2 regions of the Limnohabitans sp. TS-CS-82 genome follow, and region 1 is predicted to be linked to the other one. Evidence: riboswitches for the same ligand, from Rfam matches in the RefSeq annotation. Region 1 holds a riboswitch; the other holds the start of a gene.
What was found. Region 1 has a riboswitch for S-adenosylhomocysteine ahead of metH (methionine synthase). Riboswitches for the same ligand answer to the same signal wherever they lie in the genome.
Positions count from the first base shown of each region.

Region 1 (7,279 bases):
CGGTCCGCGGCCTCCTCGTCCCCCAAGACCCCACCGACGAACCCGCCAGCGTCCTCCTGCAAAAAATCCGCACCGAAAAAGACCACCTCATTTCCCAAGGCAAGATCAAACGCGACAAACCCCTTCTACCCATCACTGACGAAGAAAAACCGTTCGAGTTGCCGCAGGGGTGGGAGTGGGTTCGTTTTCCTGATGTGTGTTCAATTTCTGGTGGCGCAACTCCGAGCAAAGCGGTGCCGCAAAACTGGGAGGGGACTATTCCTTGGGTCAGCCCAAAAGATATGAAAGTGCCATTCATTGCCGATGCGCAAGATCACGTGTCGGATGCTGCAGTCAATGGAAGTCTTTCGCTCATTCCTTCAGGTAGTTTGTTGATGGTCGTCAGAGGAATGATCCTCGCGCACTCCTTCCCCGTAGCAGATACCTTGACACCAGTCACGATCAATCAGGATATGAAAGCGCTGACCCCTTTTGAGCCAAAGCTTCTGTCTTTTCTTGCATTGCTATGTCGTGGCATGAAGCCGGAGATTCTGGCCCTGATTGATCGATCCACCCACGGCACTTGCAAGTTGGAATCATCCAAAATATTTGGCTTGCTGATTCCCCTTCCTCCCTTGGTCGAACAATCCCGCATCGTCACCCGTGTCAACGAACTCCGCAATCTTTGCGCTGATTTGCGCCAACGCCTAGCAGCCGGGCAAACCGTGCAGTCGCATTTGGCCGATGCCTTGGTGACGGGTTAAGGCGAGCAATCAAGCCATGGCCTCACGCAACGGAAAACCTTGGTTGAGTGTGGACGACCAACTCGTTCAGTTGGTGGATCGGGGCATGGCCATCAGCGACCCAGCCAAAGCCCGCGATTACTTGGAACGCATTGGTTATTACCGGCTCAGTGGTTATTGGTATGACATGCGGGTGCGCGATGTGCCGTTTTCTCCCTTGGACCCCAAGACAGGCAGCAAGCCCAAAAAGGTGGTGATTGAGCGCCCCGTGTTGGATGCTTTTAAACCCGGTACGCGCTTTCAGGATGCGGTGGACTTGTATGTTTTCGACAAGAAGCTGCGCTTGCTGACGATGGACGCGCTGGAGCGCATCGAGATTGCTTTGCGGGTGGACTTGTCGCATTGCTTAGGCAAGGTGGACCGCTTTGCGTACATGAACCCAGCGATTTTTCACAACACCTTTGCCAGCGATGTCAGCCTGGATTCGGGTTTGACCAAGCACCACGAATGGTTGGTCAAGCACGCGAAGTTGATCAATCGGTCTCGCGAAGAATTCATCAAACACAACAAACAAAAATACGGCTTGCCTTTGCCCATTTGGGTGGCTTGTGAGGTGTGGGACTTCGGCTGCATGTCGACCTTGTTTGCTGGCTTGACCACCGAGATGCAAGACAACATTGCAGCCGCCTATGGCGTGAGTGATGGTCGTGTGTTTGCCAGTTGGTTGCGCAGCTTGAACTATTTGCGCAATGTGTGTGCGCACCACAGCCGCTTATGGAACCGTAACGTGGTGGATCAGCCCAAATTGCCTGTCGTGGGCGAGGTGCCAGCGCTGGATGGTTTTCAGGGCAACCCGAACGCCAGCTTGCGTGCCCGCCCGTTTGTGTTGCTTTGCATTTGCCAACATTTGATGACGGTGATCAACCCATCGTCAGGCTGGGGGCAGCGTTTGGTGAGCTTGCTGCAACAAGATTTCCCGGACTTGCGTCACGTAGGACTGACGCTGCACGGCATGGGCGTCGATGCCTCGTGGGAACAGCGAGTTTGGTGAACGGCCAAAGAAAAACCCCCAAGCAGCTTGACGCCGAAGCGCTTTGCCGAAGGGGGCCGTGTTGGGAACAGTCTACCAAACTCACCCAGGATTTTTTAAAACCCGTTCTCTAAAACCTTTAAATTTGTTATCTGTGTCGCTGGATAACAACTCGCGCACGGGCTAAATACGCATAAGAATCAAAGAGTTATAGGCCTGCTTGTTATCTGTCGAGCCGGTAGAGAGCAGAGCCACAACATGTTTATAGCATCCACAAACTCATTCGCTGCCGGCATTCAGCGTTAGGTAAACGAGAACCCGCATCCATCATGCTTTGCAAGCCTTTGGCGGCTTCTTTAGTTTTGATGGTTTGGTGAGCAACCAATTGATCCAAAAGCCAAAGCGCACCGTGCACTTGAAGGCCATCAGTTTTGGCTTGCTTGCGCAAGCGCCCATCACCTGTGAGCAATGGGTGTTTGGTTTGGTGGGCCAGTTGGTAGCAAGACACATCAGCCAATGAGCTGTTGTTGTGGGCTTGCATCAGGCCAAACAGTGCAGCGGTGGCTGCCGCATCTAAGGTTTCAACGACCAAGCCCCGTGCAAGCAGGTGCTGGGTGTCAAAGTCTTTCAGTTCATCCAATACAAAGTCGGTGCAGCACAGTTTGAAGGGCAGGCTAAACAGCGCATCCAGCAACCCCGCATTGCGAAAGTCAATCCAGATGTTGGTGTCGCTGATGTAGACCTGCTGTGTCATGCGAGTGCGGGCAACCTATCAAGTTTGGGGTCTAGCTCGTCAAGGCTGCACTGCAAAAATTCGGCAGCGCGAGAGGGAGTAAAGAGTTCTTCAGCCAAGCCGCGATAGACCAAAGATTCAAACCGACGTGGGTGTTCGCAGGCCAACATTTCGGGTTCATCTTTGCGCCAACCCTTGCGGCTGAACTCAATCATGGCGCTCATGTAGCCCGAATCAGTTAGAAGCTTGAGGTCTTTGAGGCGGCGCAGCGCTACCTGCATAGACACACCGTAACGGCGTTTGGCGTTGAGCAATTCGGCCATGAAAACGCGTGAGCGTTGGTGGTTGCCAAAGTCTTGCAACACACGGTCTTTGGGGTACAAAAACGCACCTGCAAATCGGTGGCAGCAGTTTTCTTTGTCTTTTTCGTGCATGTTGTCGGGCAGCTTCATCACCCAGTGGCCCAGCTCGTGGGCGGCAGTAAAGCGCATGCGCTCGCCTGGGCGCTCGCAATTAAGCGCAATCAGCACATGCTGGTTGTCATGGGTGGCAGCGCATGCGCCGTCAAAGTCATCGGGGCCATTGAGCAGCGCCACTTTGATGCCGTGCCCTTCTAGCAACTCAGTCAAGTGCGCAATAGCGTCGCCGCCAATTTGCAATTGTTCACGCAGTTGCTGTGCAGCAGCCTCGGCTTGCGCAAAGTCGTGCACCTCTAATGATTGAGGCGGCAACGCCTGAATAGCTGCATCAGTTGCATCAAAGCACCGTTCTAGGGCTTCGTACCGTTCAAGATGGTCGCGCATTTGTTCAGTTACTTGGCTTTGGCGCGACTGAGGCATTTTGGCGAGCTTGCGAAACTCTAAAGGGGCAAGCTCGATGGCGTCAGAACGGAAGAAATACTCGGGCTTAACTTGAAGCGACTTGGCCAACTGCAAGATGCGCGCAGAGTTGGGCATGGCTTTGCCTTGCTCAAACTTGCCTAACGCTTGCTTGCTTATGTCGCCGAGACTCTGCGCGAGGGCCTCCAGACTAAGACCCCGAAGTACTCGCGCACGGCGGATTCGATCGTGAATCATCGTGTGCTCCTTGGTTGACAAAAATTAGATTGTATTTATTTTTGTCAACCAATCAATTGCCAAGGGTTTTTAGAATATCGAGCATTGGCTGGGGGTGGGTTTAGAGACGGTTAAAATCTAACCTTCCCCAAGGAGCGTTGCAGCTTCACCCGTCCTTTCAGGACTCGCGCGTGAAGTCAGGCTTGGGGCCGAATCTTTAGCAACGACGCTCACCTGACAATTTGCACCCAGGTGAGTACCCCATGAATTCCACTGCAGTTCCCCCCATGAAGCTGTCTGGCCTTGAGCCAGTCTCTATTGGCGAGGGCAGTTTGTTCGTCAACGTTGGCGAGCGCACCAACGTCACTGGCTCTAAGGCCTTTGCGCGCATGATTTTGAACGGCGAGTACGAGCAAGCTTTGGCTGTGGCGCGTCAGCAGGTGGAGAACGGCGCACAGGTGATTGACGTCAACATGGACGAAGCCATGTTGGACAGCCAAGCCGCCATGGTGCGCTTCCTTAATTTGATGGCGGGCGAGCCCGACATTGCGCGTGTGCCGGTGATGGTGGACTCATCCAAGTGGTCAGTCATTGAGGCGGGTTTGCGTTGCATTCAAGGCAAAGGCATCGTCAACTCGATCAGCATGAAAGAGGGCTTGGACGAATTCAAGCGTCAAGCCACGCTGGTCAAGCGCTATGGCGCGGCGGCGGTGGTGATGGCGTTTGACGAAAAGGGCCAGGCCGACACATACGCCCGCAAGATTGAAATTTGCGAACGCGCTTACCGCGTGTTGGTCGACGAAGTGGACTTCCCTGCTGAGGACATCATCTTCGATCCCAACATCTTCGCCATTGCCACCGGCATTGAAGAGCACGACAACTACGCGGTGGACTTCATCAACGCGACGCGCTGGATCAAGCAAAACCTGCCCGGCGCAAAAGTGAGCGGCGGCGTGTCTAACGTGTCATTTAGCTTCCGCGGCAACGATCCCGTGCGCGAAGCCATTCACACCGTGTTTCTGTACCACGCCATCCAAGCAGGCATGGATATGGGCATCGTCAACGCGGGCATGGTCGGCGTGTACGACGACCTCGAACCCACGCTGCGCGAGCGTGTGGAAGACGTGGTGTTGAATCGCACACCCCAGTACAAAGAAGGCGAAGCGCACCTGACGCCAGGCGAGCGCCTGATTGAAGTGGCCGAAACCGCCAAGGGCGCAGCCAAAGACGACAGCCAAAAGCTGGCTTGGCGTGGCACGCCCGATGCGCCCGTCACCGTGGCGCATCGCCTGAGCCACGCGTTGGTGCACGGCATCACCGACTTCATCACCGACGACACGGAAGAGGCCTACCGCGACATCTTGGCCAAGGGCGGTCGCCCGCTGCACGTCATCGAAGGTCCGTTGATGGACGGCATGAACGTGGTGGGTGATTTGTTTGGCCAAGGCAAGATGTTTTTGCCGCAGGTGGTCAAGTCAGCCCGCGTGATGAAGCAAGCGGTGGCGCACTTGGTGCCCTACATCGAAGAAGAAAAACGCTTGCAAGCCGAAGCGGGCCAAGACGTCAAAGCCAAGGGCAAGATGGTCATCGCGACGGTCAAGGGCGACGTGCACGACATTGGCAAAAACATCGTCACCGTGGTCTTGCAGTGCAACAACTACGAAGTGGTGAACATGGGCGTGATGGTGCCGTGCCACGAAATTTTGGCCAAGGCCAAAGAAGAGGGCGCAGACATCATCGGCTTGTCGGGCCTCATCACACCGTCGCTGGAAGAAATGCAATACGTGGCCAGTGAGATGGAGAAAGACCCGTATTTCCGCAACCGTCAAATGCCGTTGCTGATTGGTGGCGCGACCTGCAGTCGTGTGCATACCGCCGTGAAGATTGCCCCCAACTACAGCGGCCCCGTGGTCTACGTGCCCGACGCCTCACGCAGCGTGAGCGTGGCGCAAGGTTTGTTGTCAGACCAAGCCGCCAAATACATTGCCGAGCTGAACGCCGACTACGCCAAGGTGCGCGAGCAGCACGCCAACAAGAAGCAAACACCGTTGGTCACGCTGGCCCAAGCACGCGCCAACGCCACACCTGTGAGCTTTGGCAACTACAAACCCGCCAAGCCAAAGTTCATTGGCCGCCGCGTGTTCAAAAACTTTGACCTCGCCGAGCTTGAGAAATACATCGACTGGGCACCGTTCTTCCAGACCTGGGATTTAGCGGGCCCATTCCCTGCCATCTTGGAAGACGCCGTCGTGGGGGTGGAAGCCAAGAAGGTGTATGCCGATGGTCAAGCGATGCTGAAAAAAATCATCGCCAACCGCTGGCTCACCGCCAACGCCGTCGTGGGCTTGTACCCCGCACAGCGCGTGGGTGACGACATTGTTTTGTACGCCGACGAAACCCGCCAACAAACAGTGATGACATGGCACGGCTTGCGCCAACAAACCGAAAAGCCCTCCCGTGATGAGGTGCGCAACCCCAACCGTTGCTTGGCCGACTTTGTGGCCGACCAAACCCAAGCCGCCGACTACGTGGGCCTCTTTGCCGTGACCGCAGGCCTAGGCGCAGAGAAGCAAGAAAAGCGTTTCATAGCCGCGCACGACGACTATTCAGCCATTTTGTTCAAAGCCTTGGCCGACCGCTTGGCCGAAGCCTTTGCCGAGTGCATGCACCACCGCGTGCGCACCGACCTGTGGGGCTACGCGGCAGACGAGGCGTTGAGCAATGAAGACCTGATCAAAGAAAAATACCAAGGCATTCGCCCCGCGCCCGGCTACCCTGCGTGCCCCGACCACAGCGCCAAACAAGACATGTTCCGCGTCTTGCAATGCGAAGACATCGATATGGGCTTGACCAGCAGCTTGGCCATGACGCCCGCTGCCAGCGTGAGCGGTTTTTACTTGGCCCACCCCGATGCCAAATACTTCAACGTGGGCCGCATTGGCGACGACCAAGTGCAAGACTTGGCGCAACGCCAAGGCGTGGCGGTGAAAGACTTAGAGCGCTTGCTGGCGCCTAATTTGTAATCAGTCACCAGCGCAAGAGCCAGCGTCCGAGCAAGGCGCCCATGGCGGGCATGAAGGCCATGCCCAGCATGTAGCCCAAGGTCTCAAAGGGCCCGGATGTCACGCTGGCATGCAGCGAGTACAGCAGCGCAGACAAGGCCCCCGCCATGAACCCTGCGCTGGCGCCTGCCCAAGCGGGGCGCGTGGGTGCCATGTCGCGCAAGGTCCACAGCAGCGCAGCCAGCCAAGGCACAGCCAGCGCTGAAATGCTGGCGCTGGCACGCAATACGGCTTGCCACGCTTGGGCGACGCCTGCCCAGCCGTGATCTACCCCAGCCAACATCCACGGCGAAGCTTGGGCCAGCAGGTCTTGTTCTTCGGGGCTGCCGGGCGCGAAGGGTGAAATTGTTACGGCCAACAAGCCGGTCAGCGATGCGCCCGCACTCCATGCCATAGGTCCCGCCGATTCGCCCGGCCGCGCCAAATGCAACACCATGGACCATGCGCTGGCGCACAGCCACAGCATCAGTCCTAGCTTGACCCAAAACACCGGCGTGTCCAACAGCGACACGATGCGCAAATCAATGCCCCAGAAACCCACCAACAACGCGACGCTGACCAAACTTGCCAGCAACAGCGCGTGGGTAAACATCAAATGAATGCGAACAGGCGCGACGGATTGGCTGTCTGCCACCAGTTGGGCAATGAGATCGTCGGTTTTCAAAATACCCCCCCGT
Region 1 covers NZ_PTQX01000003.1:6,492-13,770, reverse strand. The annotation lists gene C5F52_RS08230 (restriction endonuclease subunit S) at 1-743, shown strand, start outside; gene C5F52_RS08225 (Abi family protein) at 760-1,773, shown strand; gene C5F52_RS08220 (nucleotide-binding protein) at 2,015-2,506, opposite strand; gene C5F52_RS08215 (helix-turn-helix domain-containing protein) at 2,503-3,561, opposite strand; S-adenosyl-L-homocysteine riboswitch at 3,685-3,779, shown strand; gene metH (methionine synthase) at 3,828-6,563, shown strand; gene C5F52_RS08205 (NrsF family protein) at 6,568-7,266, opposite strand; gene C5F52_RS08200 (sigma-70 family RNA polymerase sigma factor) at 7,263-7,279, opposite strand, start outside.

Region 2 (7,279 bases), on a different contig from region 1:
GCGAGGCAGCTGTCAAAGTCAACATCCACCGCGGGCTCAAAGCCTTGGCCCAAAAGTTTGGAGTCACACCATGAAAACCAACGATCTCATTGCCATGCTGGCGACTGAAGCTAGCGCCACACCCACTGTCTCGCCCTTGCGCCGCTGCGTACAAGCCACTGCTGCTGGCATAGCCATCAGCTTGGCACTGGTGCTGACGCTGTGGGGTTTGAACCCCGAGCTCAATGCCCTCGCCCAAACCCAAGCGTTTTGGGTGAAGGTGATGTGGCTGCTGCTCACCTGCACATTCGCAGTGCCTGTGGTGATGCACTTGGCTCGCCCCGGCGTTGCCGCTGGCCGAGGCGTGTGGGGCGTCGCTGCCGCACTGGTGGGCATGGCCCTGCTGGCCTTGATGCAAGTGGCGTCTGTGGATGCAGACACGGGTATGCAACTCATGCTGGGCAGCTCTTGGCAAGTGTGCAGCGCCAGCATTGCAGCGCTGTCCGTGCCGTTGTTGGCGGCTTTGTTGTGGATGCTGCGCAGCATGGCCCCTACGCGCCCAGCATTGGCGGGCGCAAGTGCTGGCTTAATGGCCGGCGCGATCGCGGGCTTGGTGTACTCACTGCACTGCCCCGAAACTGCTTACGCGTTTTTGGCGGTTTGGTATGTGGCGGGTATGGCCGTGATGGCGGGTGTTGGCGCTTTGCTGGGCTCGCGCTTGTTGCGCTGGTGAGCCGAGCGCTGAAATGACTCGCTAAAAATTTATGCATCACGCTGCAACTTCACAAGCAGCGCAAACAAAAAAGGCTCCGTGCAAACGGAGCCTTTTTACTTTTACAAGTTAGGCGCCAGCAACCGCTCTAAATCTTTCACCGCCACACCTTGGCGTTGCGCCAAGTCGTGCACTTGGTCTTCACCAATGCGGCCCACGTTGAAGTAGGTTGCCTCGGGGTGGGCCAAGTAAAAACCACTCACGCTGGCTGCGGGTGTCATGGCCAAGCTGCTGGTCAGGCCCATGTCGATGTCGCCGCACTGCAGCAAAGCAAACATGTCTTGCTTCGCACTGTGGTCCGGGCACGCAGGGTAGCCAGGAGCGGGGCGAATGCCTTGGTATTTTTCTTTGATCAAGTCTTCGTTGCTCAGCGCTTCGTCTGCGGCATAGCCCCACAAGTCGGTGCGCACGCGGTGGTGCATGCACTCGGCAAAGGCTTCGGCCAAACGGTCGGCCAAGGCTTTGAACAAAATGGCGGAGTAGTCGTCGTGCGCTTCGATGAAACGCTTTTCTTGCTTTTCTGCGCCTAGGCCTGCGGTCACCGCAAACAATCCCACGTAGTCAGCGGCTTGGGTTTGGTCGGCCACAAAGTCGGCCAAGCAGCGGTTGGGGTTGCGCACATCATCGCGGGTGGGCTTTTCGGTTTGTTGGCGCAAGCCGTGCCATGTCATCACCTGTTGTTGGCGGGTTTCGTCGGCGTACAAAACAATGTCGTCACCCACGCGCTGCGCGGGGTACAAGCCCACCACCGCGTTGGCTGTGAGCCAGCGGTTGGCGATGATTTTTTTCAACATCGCTTGGCCGTCGGCATACACCTTCTTGGCTTCCACCCCCACGACGGCGTCTTCCAAGATGGCAGGGAATGGGCCCGCCAAATCCCAAGTTTGGAAGAAAGGCGCCCAGTCGATGTATTTCTCAAGCTCGGCGAGGTCGAAGTTTTTAAACACGCGACGGCCAATGAACTTGGGCTTGGCGGGTTTGTATTTCTCAAAGCTCACAGGCGTGGCATTGGCACGCGCTTGCGCCAAGGTGACCAGCGGCGTTTGCTTTTTGTTGGCGTGTTGCTCGCGCACATTGGCGTAGTCGGCGTTCAGCTCGGCAATGTATTTAGCGGCTTGGTCTGACAACAATCCTTGCGCCACGCTCACGCTGCGTGAGGCATCGGGCACGTACACCACAGGGCCGCTGTAGTTGGGGGCAATTTTCACGGCGGTGTGCACGCGGCTGCAGGTGGCGCCGCCAATCAGCAACGGCGTTTGGCGGTCACGGAAATACGGGTCTTTTTCCATCTCGCTGGCCACGTATTGCATTTCTTCTAGCGACGGGGTGATGAGGCCCGACAAGCCAATGATGTCTGCATTTTCTTCTTTGGCCTTGGCCAAAATTTCATGGCACGGCACCATCACGCCCATGTTCACCACTTCGTAGTTGTTGCACTGCAAGACCACGGTGACGATGTTTTTGCCAATGTCGTGCACGTCGCCCTTGACCGTGGCGATGACCATCTTGCCCTTGGCTTTGACGTCTTCTCCGGCGGCTTCTTGCGCCAGTTTTTCGGCTTCGATGTAGGGCAGCAAATGCGCCACGGCTTGCTTCATCACGCGGGCGCTTTTAACCACCTGCGGCAAGAACATCTTGCCTTGGCCAAACAAATCACCCACCACGTTCATGCCGTCCATCAACGGACCTTCAATCACGTGCAGCGGGCGGCCGCCTTTAGCCAAAATTTCGCGGTAGGCCTCTTCGGTGTCGTCGTTGATGAAGTCGGTGATGCCGTGCACCAGCGCGTGGCTCAGGCGGTGTGCCACCGTCACGGGCGCATCAGCAGTGCCGCGCCACGCCAATTTCTGGCTGTCGTCTTTGGCCGCGCCTTTGGCAGTTTCGGCCACTTCAATCAGGCGCTCACCTGGGGTCAGGTGCGCTTCGCCTTCTTTGTATTTGGGAATTCGGTTGAGCACCACGTCTTCCACGCGCTCGCGCAGAACGGGCTCGAGGTCGTCATACACGCCCACCATGCCCGCGTTGACGATGCCCATGTCCATGCCTGCTTTGATGGCGTGGTACAGAAACACGGTGTGAATGGCTTCGCGCACGGGGTCGTTGCCGCGGAATGAAAAGCTCACGTTCGACACGCCGCCGCTCACCTTTGCGCCGGGCAGGTTCTGTTTGATCCAACGCGTGGCTTCGATGAAGTCCACCGCGTAGTTGTCGTGCTCTTCAATGCCGGTGGCAATGGCGAAGATGTTGGGGTCGAAGATGATGTCTTCGGGTGGGAAGCCCACTTCGTCGACCAACACGCGGTAAGCGCGTTCGCAAATTTCAATCTTGCGTGCGTAGGTGTCGGCTTGGCCTTTCTCGTCAAACGCCATCACCACCGCAGCCGCGCCGTAGCGCTTGACCAAGGTGGCTTGACGCTTGAACTCGTCCAAGCCTTCTTTCATGCTGATCGAATTCACGATGCCCTTGCCTTGAATACAACGCAAGCCCGCTTCGATGACCGACCACTTGGACGAGTCCACCATCACCGGTACGCGCGCAATGTCGGGCTCGCCTGCCATCAGGTTGAGGAAACGCACCATGGCGGCTTGGCTGTCCAACATGGCTTCGTCCATGTTGACGTCAATCACCTGTGCGCCGTTTTCCACTTGCTGACGCGCCACGACCAAGGCTTGCTCGTACTCACCGTTCAAAATCATGCGCGCAAAGGCTTTGGAGCCAGTGACGTTGGTGCGCTCGCCAACGTTGACGAACAAACTGCCCTCGCCAATAGACACTGGCTCAAGGCCAGACAGCTTCATGGGGGGAACTGCAGTGGAATTCATGGGGGTACTCACCTGGGGGCTATCAATACAGGTGAGCGTCGTTGCAAAAGATTCGGCCCCAAGCCTGACTTCACGCGCGAGTCCTAGAGGACGGGTGAAGCTGCAACGCTCCTTGGGGATGGCTGTATTTTAACCGCTCACGCAGCAGGCGCTGGACCGAAGATTTTTTTGAAAACCTTGTGTTTTGCTTCTTGCCAAGTCTTGGTTGTATCACCATTGGCTTCAAGTGCTTCGTAAATGTCTCGAACCAACGCATCGTCTACAACCTTAGCCGTCTTGAGCTTGGCTAACAGCTCGTATCCGTGCCAAACCTTGATGTCTTTAAAGTCTTTGGCCAGCTCGTGCATGCCCAAATCATCTGTCACCACAACAGCAGGCCTGACCTGCCCAAACGCTAACAACCAACAATCGGCATAGCCTGGCGGTGATCGGCCAAACGACGTGAACCTGCTCACATCCATTTGCACCCAGCCCATCAGCACACTTCGCGCGGCCTCAATCTGAGCCTTTTCATCTTTGGTCAATCGCACCTGTTTGGCCAAACGCTCCTCGGCAAACTCTGGGCCATCAAACCACGGGTTTTTAAACTTGAGGTGCGCGCTGCGGTGCACCTCGTCCTCGGTCACTTTGTGAATGGCCAGCAAATATGGCACCTGCCCGAATTCAAGACCCACAAAAGGCCGCACTCGCTTGGCGAGTCGTAAATATGTGTTGGTATCGAGCAGTACCAGGGTTGTCAACGGCTCAACTCTCCATGCAGTGCTATCGCGTCTTGCATGGGTATGTCCATCACCTGCTGGATATAGCCGGGCCCTGTTTGCTTGCTTTTAATCATGCGTTGCAGCGATTCAAAGAACGAGCTTCTAAACACGTTCTTCACTGCTGCCACATAAGCACTGGGCTCGGCGGGTATGGGTGCAAACAATGATTCGCTCACAGTGCCGCCACGCTGCATGGAGCGTATCGCGTGAATTTGTGCATCTGTGTGTTTTAGCAACGTGAGCCCTTGCGATTTGGCGTAGCGATTGACTTCGGAAAACACACTGTAGAGAGAAATGCCATACGCCTGTGCTTGCGCCTCTAACAGTTTTTTCTCGGCTGTCTTGTTACCCGTGCTGGCCTCTTCATACGTTTTTTGCGCCACGGCTTTAGGGAACAGCAAAGCACCTGCAAACGCATCGGCAAAATCTTCACCCTCGTTCTTGCCTGCAAGCTCTGGCGTGTACACGTGCGCCAGTTCGTGCGCCATCCAAAACTTGAAGTCTTCTTGGTGTGTGTCTAAGTTGAGGAAGATGAAGGTCACCCGTTCTTGCGGCAGCAAGATGTGCAGCGCATTTTTGTGGTTTTGCTTTTGTCCCCACAACACTGGAGCCACAACTGCGCCGTTGTTGTCAAACTCACTCAGCAAATCTTTGTATGAAATTGCGGCTTGCTCGCCCAAGCCCAAACGATGGCGCACTTGGCTAGCCAATGTTTGTAGCTGCTCGTAATCGGTGCTGGGCTGTTGTAGCTGCAAGCGCAGTACGGGCAGCTCTGGCAAAAAAGGCACCAGTGCTTTTAGCAACTCGCCCATCACCATGGCTTTGCTGATGTGGCCATCGGTTGTTTTGGTACCTGCTTTTTTACGAAACGCCACCACTGGCTGGCCTGCGGCTTCGAGCTTGACCAAATCTGCAAATCCCATTTGCAAAGTGGTTGCGAGCTTGAGCAGTTTGTCGGGGCGCGGAAAGTCTGAACCCCTGAGCCAGTTGGTGACTGACTGCGCTGTCACGCCAAGGGCAGTGGCCAAATCTTTTTGCTTCCAGCCCCGTCGTTGCAACGCTTGCTTGATGTTTTCGCTGTGGATAACTTTTTGCATAGGGGCTGGATTATGCATCAAGCAGTCAAAAAATCAACTTTAATCAACTTTATGCGACTATTAGGGCTGGCCAAACAACTTACCTTGCCCTTCAGATTGCCGTTTCCCAAAGCGATGTCGTTTGCCTTGGGGAGTCTCTTGCCCAGGTCCACCATCTGATTTCGACAGCACTGTAGTTACTGAATAGCCTGTAATAACAGCTTCACCAATTTCATCCACTTTGCGGTGAATATTCAGTACGCACTCAATAGTGCTCCCGTGCTGAAAGCTCACTTTTCCTGTCAAAACATCCGACTTGAATACTTCATCCCCCATAGCAAAGGTGATGCGTTCGCCGAGGTACGCGCCCTTCCATTGGTAATTGCCTTCTTTCAATACCGGCGCAATGATTTCTAGCTGTGCAGGGTCAACCACCTCCACGGGCAACTTGTCTGTCAGCAGCACAAACTTCGGAAATGCGCTCCTTTCAACCCGGTGTTCGATTAAGGGATGATCTGCGCCATCGGGTATTTCGCCCAAACTCATGGCAGTGACCTTGTCATATCCCAAAAGTTGCCGATAAAAATTGGACCGACGAGTCATTACTTTCACATCGCCATCTATCAAACTCGCGGCATCACCAGCAGTGCCATTTTTGATATCACCATTACCAATTTCGTGCTTTAGCTTTTGTATGGACAGCCTTTTTTCTTCAATGGTCAGCTTCTGAACTTCTTTGTTCAAAGCATCCATTTCCGAATCAGACACGGGAACTCTTGAAAACACCAATGCGATGACCGCAACTATCAGAGACAACTGATTTCCGTTATTTCCGAGGACGCGCCAAACCTCCCGCAGCCCACCCTCACGAAGTGCGGCAGACTCCAGCTCAACATTCACACCGAAAAGCTGCGCAATTTGTGCAAATGCTGCCAGTGCTTCAGACTCACATTTGTTACGCACCAATGCATTCATTGCATGAGATTCGTCACGCAAAAAATAATGCAATTCGAGCCTTGCCATTGCCATTGTCTTCTCCCTTTTTCTTATCTTTGAGTGTGGTTTTATGAAGCCATCAAAGTGTTGGTTAGCTGAATCTGCGCAATCTGGACAGATTCAAGACGTTCGCGCAGATCGGCGCAAAGGCCTCGGAGTTCGTTGACGCGGGTGACGATGCGAGATTGTTCTTTCAACGGCGGCAATGGAAAGACGCAATGCTTCAGCTCAGTCATATTGATAGATGCGAGGTTCGTCGTTTGCTTGGCAGATGCAGCGAAGTAGCTTCTTGCAACGTCGGAGTTCAAATAAAGCTCCGCCCACTCTGGGCACCATTCGGCAGTGAGCCCTCTGGCTTTGAAAACATGGTTTTGATGCAAGCAAGTTGATAGTTCATCGCGCCAAATTGCAGTGCGACCAACCTTGTCCCAATCACCCCCTTCTGTGATCAACAAATCACCTGCGCAGACTTGAAAGCGTGGCAGCTCCGCCTCGTCAATCAAAACGTCCTTCATTAACTGCAGGTTTAAAAACCATCGCTGCACATTCGCAACGCGCAAATACGGAAACAACAGCGGCTTTGAAAGAGGAGTCTTTCTACCCAAAGTCACACCACTGGAGATCTGTGCCAAATCTCCAAACCTTGCAAGCTCCCACCCGTACGGCAACTCAAACGGTTTTTCTTGGTCGGTGATGGGTGGCAGGGGTTTGTCGCGTTTGATCTTGCCTTGGGCGATGAGGTGGTCTTTTTCGGTGCGGATTTTTTGCAGGAGGACGCTGGCGGGTTCGTCGGTGGGGTCTTGGGGGACGAGGAGGCCGCGCACTGCGAGTTGGAGGATGGTTTGTTCGAGGGCGTCTACGGCTTCGGGGCGG
Region 2 covers NZ_PTQX01000001.1:669,779-677,057, forward strand. The annotation lists gene C5F52_RS03320 (sigma-70 family RNA polymerase sigma factor) at 1-74, shown strand, start outside; gene C5F52_RS03325 (NrsF family protein) at 71-712, shown strand; gene metH (methionine synthase) at 814-3,549, opposite strand; S-adenosyl-L-homocysteine riboswitch at 3,600-3,693, opposite strand; gene C5F52_RS03335 (hypothetical protein) at 3,711-4,313, opposite strand; gene C5F52_RS03340 (XRE family transcriptional regulator) at 4,310-5,431, opposite strand; gene C5F52_RS03345 (hypothetical protein) at 5,492-6,439, opposite strand; gene C5F52_RS03350 (restriction endonuclease subunit S) at 6,475-7,279, opposite strand, start outside.
Region 2: another riboswitch for S-adenosylhomocysteine. It lies ahead of metH (methionine synthase); the one in region 1 lies ahead of metH (methionine synthase).